2 regions of the Lysinibacillus sp. JNUCC 51 genome follow, and region 1 is predicted to be linked to the other one. Evidence: riboswitches for the same ligand, from Rfam matches in the RefSeq annotation. Region 1 holds a riboswitch; the other holds the start of a gene.
The links. A riboswitch is a leader RNA that binds a small molecule or an ion and turns the genes downstream of it on or off. The one in region 1 is predicted to bind thiamine pyrophosphate.
Positions count from the first base shown of each region.

Region 1 (5,680 bases):
GGGGAAAGACCTCCCACTGATTAAAGTTTCACTTTATCCCGTTTTAACGGGCAGTAATTAATTTATCTATATCAAAAGAGAAGCGTCAGTTCCTCCCATTTCAATTCAATGAGAGCAAAGAAATAGGTGGTGCTAACTGCCCGTAAAAACCCGATTGGTGAAGACTAATAATCAGTGGGGAAAGACCCACTGATTAAAGTTTCACTTTATCCCGTTTTAACGGGCAGTAATTAATTTATCTATATCAAAAGAAAAGCGTCAGTTCCTCCCATTTCAATTCAATGAGAGCAAAGAAATAGGTGGTGCTAACTGCCCGTAAAAACCCGATTGGTGAAGACTAATAATCAGTGGGGAAAGACCTCCCACTGATTAAAGTTTCACTTTATCCCGTTTTAACGGGCAGTAATTAATTTATCTATATCAAAAGAGAAGCGTCAGTTCCTCCCATTTCAATTCAATGAGAGCAAAGAAATAGGTGGAGTTAACTACCCGTAAACTCAGTGGGGTAAAAAGACCCCTGATTAAAGTTTCACTTTATCCTACAAATGATTTAAGTGTAGAGACTGTATTTGAAATATCCTCACTTTGGCAAATTGCAGAAATAACTGCTATTCCATCCGCACCTGCTTTAAATACCGTATGAGCATTAGAGCGATTAATACCTCCAATTGCAACGATAGGGAGCTCAGGATATTGTATCCGAACTTGCTGTAAAAAATCAGTTCCACGAGGTGGTTTGGCATCGCTTTTAGAAGTGGTTGGAAAAATTGGACCAATTCCTACATAATCAGCACCATATTGTAGAGCCGTTTGTAATTCAGCTTGTGAATGGACAGAAACACCTAGAATCATATTACCGATTTTTTTACGTACCATCGACACGGGAAAATCCTCTTGTCCAATATGAACGCCATCCGCTCTAAGTTTTATTGCTAGCTCTACATTATCGTTGACGATAAACGGGATATGATACTGTTGACAGAGCTTTTGACATTTGCGAGCAAAATCTTCATAGGCTTGCCCAGTGAGTGCATTTAGTCCTTTTTCCCGATATTGAAACATAGTAATTCCAGATTGCAGAGCTTTCTCTAAAACGTTTAATGGTTCTTGATTTAAAACATTACCTGTACCCATTATAAAATATAGCTGTAAATCGTCACGTTTCATGAAATGATCACCTCGCAAGAATCCTTAAAGTTTTGATAAGCGAAATGATTTGTAGGACCATGGCCATTACCAATAGATAAATCATGAGTTATTGCTAATTGAATAAATTTTTTAGCTTCCTTAATCGCTTCTTCTAAAAGTAGTCCACGACCAAGAAAAGCAGTTAGTGCAGCGGAAAACGTACAGCCTGTACCGTGCGTATTTTTTGTTGCAATACGAGTGGACTTCATGGAAAATGAATGACCATCTTGGAAAAATACATAATCTGTAGCATAACATTCATTCACTAAATGACCGCCTTTAATAATGACGCATTGAACGCCCATTTGTAATAAGACCTTAGCTACTTCTTTAATATCTGCTAAAGAATTGATCTTCCTTCCAGAAAGGGTTTCGGCTTCAGGAATGTTCGGTGTTACGATTGTTGCTAAAGGTAGCAAATAATTGCGTAATGCTTCAATTGCTTCTTGCTGTAATAAGCTTTCGCCACCTTTTGCAATCATGACAGGATCTACAATAAGCGGAATATTTATTTCAGCTAAAATCTGTGAAATTGATTGGATTATTTCAGAAGAAAACAGCATTCCAGTTTTAACGGCGCTTATTGAAAAATCTTCAACTAGTGCTTGGAGTTGTTTTTCAACAAAACTAACTTCAATTGGTAAGACATCCGATACACCAAGAGTATTCTGGGCGGTTAAAGCTGTAATAACAGACGTACCAAATACCTTTAATTCCTGAAATGTTTTTAAATCAGCCTGAATACCTGCACCGCCACCACTATCTGAACCAGCAATTGTCGTTACAATATGCATCATTCTTCACCTTCCTTGGAAAGGCGATGTAGTTCATTCAATACTGCAATTTGAAAATCGCCAATATATTGTGTTAAAGAAGCGGCTTGCTCTGCTACTTTTTTATAAAGCGATAATGTTTCTATTAATTGGTCAAATGGTTTATTTCCTGCAGCGTAGGAAGCACAGCAAATTGCACTCAATAAGCAACCTGTTCCAGTAACTTCTGTCATTTGAGAAGTTCCACCTGTAACCCATTGCTGATGTTTGCCATCAGTAATAAAATCCTCTTCGCCGGTCACAATAACAATACAATTGTAGAGTTGAGCTACTTTTTGTGCCTCAACTTCTAAAGAAATTGAACCACTACCACTATCTACGCCTTTTTGTTGCCATTCTACATTGGCTATAGCAGCAAGCTCTCCAATATTACAACGAATAGCCGCAAATTTTATGTTCTCCAGTAATTGCTGTACCGTTTGTTTGCGGTAAGTTGTTGCACCAGCAGCGACAGGATCTAAAAAAACGGGAATACCAAGAGCATTTGCTTTTTTTCCTGCGAGTAACATTGATTCTTTCATTCGTTCGTTAAGGGTACCGATATTTATCAGTAAGCCTGAGGCAATTGCGACCATTTCTTCAACCTCATGACTGTCATCAGCCATGACTGGAGAAGCACCTATTGCTAATAAGCCATTTGCTTGAAAATTAGCCACAACATAATTAGTAATGCAATGAATAAGTGGATTTTGTTTACGGATCGTTTGAAATACCATTTTAAGTCCTCCTTGTTGGATGGACGTAAGCGTGCAAAAAAGGCTCTTTTTCGTGTAGAAAAAACCACGCAAAAGAGCCTTTCATCAGTAAATAGATGTGAATTGCTCCCTACGTCAGTATTAACTAACAGGTTCAAAGGGTCAGGTTTTACCTTCTCAACTCTAAATGAGTCCCCCTGCAATCATGCTTTTAGTTGACCAAAATGTACCATATTATTCATTCGTGTTCAATAGGGAGTTTTTTCTTCATGTCGAAAACGGCACTAAAGTTAAATTCGAATGGATAGCATCAATACGTGACTGATGCCATATAGCAGAGCATGATAGTTGTCACGACTTTAATGAATTGGAGTGAATTCCATTGAAAATGATAAAAATTGAGTTTTATAATGAGCGTATCAAAAGGGGGCATTTGCCATGAACAGAGAAGATTTAATCGCACCAGAATGGTATAACATTTCAGAGGAAATTGAAAAATATGCACAGGATGCTACAAAAAATGCATTATTAGTTTATAACGAAGATGAGGAAATTCAGTACTTAACATATCAAGCATTACTTGAAAAGGCGAATCAGGCAGCGCATGTATTTACATCCCAAGGTTTAAAAAAAGGTGATGTTATATTAGTTATGGTACCAAGATCAGTTGAAGCGTATATCGTCTATATTGCCGCCTTAAAGGCAGGTTTAACTATTATCCCTAGTTCGGAAATGCTAAGAACAAAGGATATTGAATATCGAATTAATCATGCCAATGCAAAAGGCGTTGTTGCATTTGAGCCTTATATTGAACAATTCGATAGTGTGGGGAATTTACAAGAACTACAGCAATTTGTCATTGGTCATGCACACGAACCTTGGCAGCCGTTGCTAGAAAAAATGCAAAATCAACCTACGACTTACATAAGTTCTACACCGACTAAGAGTACAGACATTGCATTTTTAGCTTATACGAGTGGTACAACAGGCAATCCAAAGGCAGCTGTTCATACACATAGCTGGGGTTATGCGCACTTACGAACTACTGCTCCAAATTGGTTAGGTGTACAAGAAGGCGACATTGTTTGGGCTACAGCAGCTCCAGGATGGCAAAAATGGATTTGGAGCCCGTTCCTTGCTACTTTAGGAAGTGGTGCAACAGCATTTGTTTACAAAGGTCACTTTGATGCGGCGAAATATCTTGCATTGCTTGAAAAATTCAATATTAATATTCTGTGTTGCACACCGACCGAATACAGATTTATGGCAGGTCTTGAAAATTTGCAAGACTTCAATTTAAGTACAATACGTCAGGCTGTGTCAGCGGGTGAACCTTTAAATAGTGAAGTGATAAAAGTATTTTCCGAGGTCTTTAATCTACAAGTACGAGATGGTTATGGACAAACAGAGAATACATTACTTGTTGGTACAATGGTAGGGATGGAGGCTAGAATGGGCTCAATGGGCAAACCTACTCCGGGTAATACTGTTGAAATTATCAATGATTTTGGAAATCCTACTGCAATTGGAGAAGTTGGAGATATTGCTGTACACTGTGAAACACCCGCTTTATTTAAGAAATATTTAAACGATCCAGAACGTACAAATTTACAGTTTAGAGGAGATTGGTATATTACTGGAGATCGTGCATATAAAGATAAGGATGGGTATTTTTGGTTTGAAGGACGTGGCGATGATGTCATCATTTCGTCTGGGTATACGATTGGCCCATTTGAGGTAGAAGATGCATTAATTAAGCATCCAGCAGTAAAAGAAACTGCTGTTGTGGCGAGTCCAGATGGAATTCGTGGAAATCTAGTAAAAGCATTTGTTGTGCTCTCTGATGGAGTAGTTGGAGATGAAGCACTTATAAAAAAACTACAAAGCCATGTAAAAACTTTAACAGCCCCTTATAAATATCCTCGTGCAATCGAGTTTGTAACTAAGCTACCAAAGACTACATCAGGCAAAATTCGCCGTGTCGAATTACGTGAACAAGAAAAAATCCATTATATCAATCATCATTAATTTCCTAGGAAATAATGTCGAAAATCAAAGTTCCTGCTTCTTTTATGAACTTTGATTTTTTTTATGAAATTAGGTAATGTATTATAGGTTGAATAGTTTAAAGCAATAGTATTGGCTCATCACCGTGATAAGACCACATTATTATTGCGATAAGTATGAAACAAATTAGGGTATCAATCGTATTACGTTATGAGGAGGCGGAATGGTATGAATGGTAAAAGGTGGGCCGCTTTAATAATTGCAGGTGTACTATTAGTATTTTCATTAGGAATCAATACTATTTTTGCAATATTTAAATCGGATTTCTTTAGCAATTTTGATAGCTTGGTAGCTGGAAACGAATTGACGGTAATGGAAGAAGTTAAGGAAAGTGGCGAAATGGATAAACGTATTGCATACTTAAAGGTCGATGGTACGATTCAAGATGTTGGCTCAAGTACAGTATGGCAAGCAGTTTCTTATGATCATCAATTTTTCTTAAATCAATTAGATAATATTTTATATGATGATACTGTGGAAGGTATCGTCTTAAGTGTTAATTCACCAGGTGGCGGTGTAAAGGAATCAGCAGAAATTTATAAAAAGCTTATGAAAATTAAAGAAGAGCGACAAATTCCAATCTATGTTTCTATGGATTCGATGGCAGCTTCAGGTGGTTATTACATATCAGCACCTGCAGATAAAATATTTGCGCAACGTGATACAATTACAGGTTCGATTGGTGTCATTATGCAATCTATTAATTATCAGGCGTTAGCGGAAAAAGTCGGTATTAAATATGAAACGTTTAAATCAGGTGAACATAAAGATATGCTTAGCCCAATGCGTGAAGTGACACCAGAAGAGCGTGCTATGATGCAAGACATGATTAATGAAACTTATCAGGAATTCGTTAATATTGTAGCAAAAGGGCGTAATATGTCTGAAGCCGATGTG
Region 1 covers NZ_CP065545.1:3,638,043-3,643,722, forward strand. The annotation lists gene thiE (thiamine phosphate synthase) at 535-1,167, opposite strand; gene thiD (bifunctional hydroxymethylpyrimidine kinase/phosphomethylpyrimidine kinase) at 1,164-1,982, opposite strand; gene thiM (hydroxyethylthiazole kinase) at 1,982-2,737, opposite strand; TPP riboswitch at 2,827-2,925, opposite strand; gene mbcS (acyl-CoA synthetase MbcS) at 3,155-4,744, shown strand; gene sppA (signal peptide peptidase SppA) at 4,952-5,680, shown strand, end outside.

Region 2 (5,680 bases), 540 kb from region 1:
CTCATGAGGCTGAGGTGCTGAAATTGGATGTACGACATAGCCACGTGGATCAACACGTTCAATTAGACGCTTAATAGCGCCACCCTTACCTGCAGCATCCATACCTTCAAATACTAGAATTAGCCCAATTTTATTGTTTAATAAAAACTGTTGAGCATTTAACATTTCATATTGGAGTACTTTTAACTTCTTTTTATACAACTTCTTATCCAGTTTAACTGATAAATCTAGATCGTTTAAATTTTGAGTCATTAAAACTTCACTCCTTACATTTGAATATTCCCATTGTACTAAAGAAATATATGGATAACTATTCAAATGGTAAATTGTAGATATTTTTAACGAAACAACGCGATACATTGTTGAAAATTTCCGTTATAATGAAAATATAATATTACAGTCCTATACTTATTTGTCTTTTCCTTATACAATTTAACACGAAGGGAGAGAAATCATGCCTCGATTTTTTTTGATGACAATAACTTTTATTGTCTCACTCATCCTAACCTTTTCATCCTATTTCATGAAAATAAACGATCACTCTTTTTTAGAGATTTTAAATCGTTTTCCAGTTATATTTGCACCGTTTAATGTTAGTTATATGATTTGGATTGTAGTTTACATGTTACTTGGTTATTGGTTAGTCATTAATCTAAAAAAGACATCTATTAAACAGACTGTTCTCTTCAGTAGCATATGTATCATGCAGGCGTTAGCAATTGTTGTTTGGCATCACGAACTATTTATCATGTCAATTATCAGTACGTTTGTTTTAGTCATGTATTTGTTAAAGTTGTACAAAACGTACCCTCTCAGCAATAATTCACTTACAGGTCGTATTCCCTTTTCGGTTTATTTAGCATGGGTTACATTTAGCCTGATGACAAATGTAAGCTTTACGCTAACATCTTATCAATGGAATGGTCTTGGCCTTAGTGATCCACTTTGGGCAGTTATTTTACTGACGATTGGAGCAGCAATAGCGCTACATATTCGATTTCATTATTTTGATATTATCTATCCAAGTGTATTTATCTGGTCCTATATTGGGGTCGCATTACATAATGGTTTTGATGAGCTACTTGTGTCAACTGCAGCCTTATTTTTATGTGGAGTGTTACTTGTCGGTATATTATTTATTAAAAAAAATCCTGCCAACCAAAAATAAATTGGTTAGCAGGATTTTTAGCTTTTTATTGTTCATCTAGTGAAGTTAAAATAATTGGTTTGTCTTTAGTGACGATAATTGAATGCTCAATTTGAGCAACTAATGATTTGTCTGGCGTAACGAATGTCCAGCCATCACCAGCCTCTACAATATGCTCAGCTTTCGCTGAGATAAATGGCTCGACAGCAAGCACCATGCCTTCTTTCATAATTGTCGAATCCCATGCATCATAGTAATTTAAAATATGATTTGGCTCATCGTGTAAAGAACGACCTAAACCATGTCCTGTTAGGTTCATAATCACTGTTAAATCATTAGCATATGCTTCACGCTCAACAGCTTTACCGATTTGGTTTAATTTCGATCCAGCTTTTACTTTTGTCATCGCACGGTCGAAAGCACTTTTAGCTACGCGACAAAGCTTTTCTTTATCCTCATAGCCTTCACCAACTACAAATGAAATGCCAGTATCAGCAAAGTAGCCATTTAGTGACCCAGATACGTCTATATTTACGATATCGCCCTCTTCAATCACACGTGTACCCGGAATACCATGTGCAACTTCCTCATTTACACTAATACATGTGTATCCTGGGAAATCATATTCCCCTTTAGGTCCAGAAATAGCTCCTGCTTCAGCAAACATACGGCCTGCAATTTCATCTAGTTCAAGTGTTGTTACACCTGGTTTTGTAGCAGCTTTCATTTCCTCACGAATTTCAGCACAAATACGGCCGATTTTTTTAAAAGCTTCAATCTCTTCTTGCGTTTTTACAATCATTTTTAACGTCCCTTTCATCTAATGTCTACTATTTAATATAACATAACTTTCTATGCATAAAACGCCAAACGCTTTAAATATTATATGCCACCTTAAATTGTAAAGTGCTGAAAAACAAGCTACTCAGCAAAGCGTGGGGTTGATTTCCGTTCCGACTGGGCGCTTCATGGGGGCGTCCAATGAGCCGCTTCGCTTCGCTGAAGGGTCTCCGGGCCAACAGATGTTTTTTGCGCGAAAGTGAAGCGGCAGCAAAAGGGGTTCATCTGCGCGAAAGCGAAGCGGCGGCGGTAACAGCAACGATGTTGGTCACAAATGTGTTATCACAGGACGTGATGGTTTTAGTCTTCGTTCCTCTATCGCTGATCCCCAAGCAGTCGCCCAGCCTCCACTCTAATCAACTTATATACTACTTTTCAATCAACTGTCATCACTAAAGATGGATGTTTTAGTTTTAAATTTAATAATAATAAAACCCTCCACTCATGTGAAGGGCGTAATAGTTATGATTTTCGTTTCATTAATTGAGGTGCTGCCGTAAATAGCAGAACACCAACAATTGCTGTTAAAATCGTAGCTGGTAGCATATATGTTCCATTATAGATGATTGAATAAATCCACGCATTTTGATCGCCAGCATACTCTGAGAAAAATACAGCGCCCGCAATGGTATGAGCTGCATAACGTAAAAAGCCAGCTAATACCGTTCCTAAAATAATATAAAGCGCCATTTTCATTTTGTTTAAATCTTTGGCTGCATCTAGCACTGGTCGGCGAACAACAGCCGCCAAGCCTACTACTGTAAAGGCAACACCATAATCAAGTAATCCTTGTAGCCAATGTATAATATAGGCGCCAAACATTGTTTGCATAACACCAATAAGTAAACCCGTTGTCAGACCTGGAATAAGGCCCCAGCGGAATGCTATTAAAATTATTGGTACCATCACTAGACTAACAGAGCCACCTTGTGCCCATACTTTAAAGGAAACCTGATCTAGCACAAGGCCAATCGCTGCGAATATCGCAATCTCCACAAGCATTAAAAGTCTTTTATTGTCCATAAATATTCTCTCCTTTGTTCCGATGTAGGATACAAGAGCAGGAATAGAAATCAGCTAGCAAATATGTCCTTATTTGACATCCATAATGGTAAAAACGATGCCAGGACAGAGCCTCACATCGTAAAAGTGTCGGTTTCTATCCACATCCCTACGCAAGTGTTAACTTACAGGTTCGAAGAGTCAAAGCATTACGTGCCCAGTCTCAGCTGACATCATCAGCTCCCCTTGTGGTCGTTACATCTTAATTTATTTGAACAACCTCATTGTACGCAAACATTGTCATGATTACAACCTCTTCCAAATTTTTTTTGAAACTTTATCATTTTTCATGCGTAAATATTAAAAAAGGAGGTACTACTATGGAGAACCAAAAAATTTTATCTGCCTTTAGTTATCTCAGTATTTTATTCGCACCCTTTATTGTTCCATTAGTCGTTTACTTTGTCACAAAAGATAGCGACGTAAAGAGTCACTCTATCCGAGCACTTATTTCACATTTAATTCCAGTCGCATTCGGAATAATATTATTTGTAGTCTTTATTTTCTCAACTTTATCGTTCAACACCAATTTCGATCTAAATTCAGGTAGTAATAATTTTCTTATCATTTGGTTTGCTTCATTCGCAATTTACATTCTCATTTCATTAGGAGTAGTTATTTGGAATATTATTCAAGCTGTTCGCGTGATTCGATAAGTTTCATCTCAACTCACGTTGAACAGATAGTCTAAGGAGCTGTTATTTTGTGAAAGTATCTAAAGTTGTCAAAGTCGCCGTAAAATTAGCACCTATCGCTATCCCAATTGTAAAAAAAGTAATTGCTGCAAAGAAAGGAACTAATCCTAACATAACTAAAAAATGATAAAGAGGCGTATTTCCACACAATGGAAACACGCCTCCTTTTTTATTTTACTTCAAAATATGTTTGACTATGACCGTTCATTGCTTTTTCGACATGCAATACAGCGGGCATTGTAGCTTTTAACTCTGCAACGTGAGAAATAACTCCAATCATACGTCCAGAATCTTGTAAATCAATAAGCGTATCAATCGCCTTATTTAACGCTTCTTCATCGAGAGAACCAAAGCCCTCATCAATAAACATTGTCTCAATGCGAATATTACCTTGATAGCTTTGAATAACATCTGCCATCCCAAGGGCAAGACTTAAAGACGCATTAAACTTTTCTCCCCCTGATAATGTTTTCACATCTCGTAATTGATCCGTATAGGCATCATACACATCTAGTCCTAGCCCACTTTGCTTGGCATGCTTTTCTAAGCGATCTGAACGCCGCAGTTCAAACTGACCATTGGATAGATGATAAAGCCGGACATTTGCTGCATCTGTAATTTTATCTAAATAATTAATTTGAATATAACGCTCAAAGGACAGCTTTTTCTCATTCTGCCCATTTAGCATTGCATAAAGTTCCTTCACCCGTCCCGCTTCTTTTTCAAGTAAACGAATCTCCTGCTCGGTCCCCTCAACTTTTTCGATAAAGTCTGCACAAGCCTTCGCAAATCCTTCCATTTGTTGCAATACTTTAAAGGCTTCCTCATATGTGATACGAAGCATCTCTAACTTTTCTTCCATTGCCGTTAAATCTTGTTTCTCTTGCCCTTTAAGATGCTTCTCCCCCTCAGTAATTTGTACTCGTAATGAGTGGATTTGTAGTGCATAATCATTGCAAGCCTTCCGTAAAGCTTCTATTTGCTGCACGCTCCGCTTCCCTGTAGCAAATTCTTCATAGCTTTCAAAGCCTGCTTCCGTCATACTTACTGAAAATTGTTCCCGCTTTTCATCCATTTTCAGCTTTAATTCCTCAAAAGTCTGTTTCGCAATTTCTACGGTCATTCTAGCATTATTCGCTGCTTCCTTGGCAGATTGCAGATTTTGTTGACTGAGATTCCATGCTGCTTGTAATGCAACCTTTTGTGAACCTATATCAGTAATCGCCTGCTTCAATGCTTGTAGCGTCGTAAGATTTTCTGGAATATGCTTTTGCTGTTCTTCCACAATTGCTTGTTGTTTAGTCAATTCCTTCGTCTTCTCAGCTAAATATTGCTCTAGTTTTATTTGCTTTTCTTGTAGCTGCTCAATTCGTGTACGATGATCCTTTTGTTGCATACGTATATCAGACAATTGATTGCTCACTACTTTTAAGATTGTTATTTGTTGCTCTAAGTTTTGCAAGGAAGCTACAATTTGTGCTTGATTCGATTGATCAATCTCATTCTTCTCTAACTGTTCTAGCGCTTCTTGTAAAAGATGCTTTGTAGAATTCAAGAAAGCCTCTTTCTCTAAAAACTTGCGCTCATCAGTAGTAGCCTTTCCTCGTAAAGCTTCCACCTGTGCTAATTCGATCATCTCTAATTGCTCACGATGTGTTTCGAGATGCGTTGTACTACCACACACCGGGCAAGGCTCTCCATCCTTAAGTTGCTGCGCCAAAATACTTGCCTGACTCGCAATCCATTGCTGCTCCAGCTTTTTAAGAGCTTGCTTACTTTCTTGATGATGAACATTAGTAGTGGCTACATCCTGCTCAGCAGTTGCAACTGCTCTCGTGTATTTTTCGACTTGCGCTAGTAATGATACGTGTTCTTTTAGCTTCGGTAGCTGTTCTAAATAACTTTCATATGGCTCAAGTTGTTTTTCATATTGTTC
Region 2 covers NZ_CP065545.1:3,093,247-3,098,926, reverse strand. The annotation lists gene JNUCC51_RS14970 (polyphosphate kinase 2 family protein) at 1-252, opposite strand, end outside; gene JNUCC51_RS14965 (TspO-related membrane protein) at 455-1,168, shown strand; gene map (type I methionyl aminopeptidase) at 1,194-1,949, opposite strand; gene JNUCC51_RS14955 (hypothetical protein) at 2,129-2,383, shown strand; gene thiT (energy-coupled thiamine transporter ThiT) at 2,450-3,010, opposite strand; TPP riboswitch at 3,139-3,246, opposite strand; gene JNUCC51_RS14945 (magnetosome magnetite crystal formation protein family) at 3,370-3,705, shown strand; gene JNUCC51_RS24925 (hypothetical protein) at 3,755-3,871, shown strand; gene JNUCC51_RS14940 (SbcC/MukB-like Walker B domain-containing protein) at 3,914-5,680, opposite strand, start outside.
Region 2: another riboswitch for thiamine pyrophosphate. It lies ahead of thiT (energy-coupled thiamine transporter ThiT); the one in region 1 lies ahead of thiM (hydroxyethylthiazole kinase).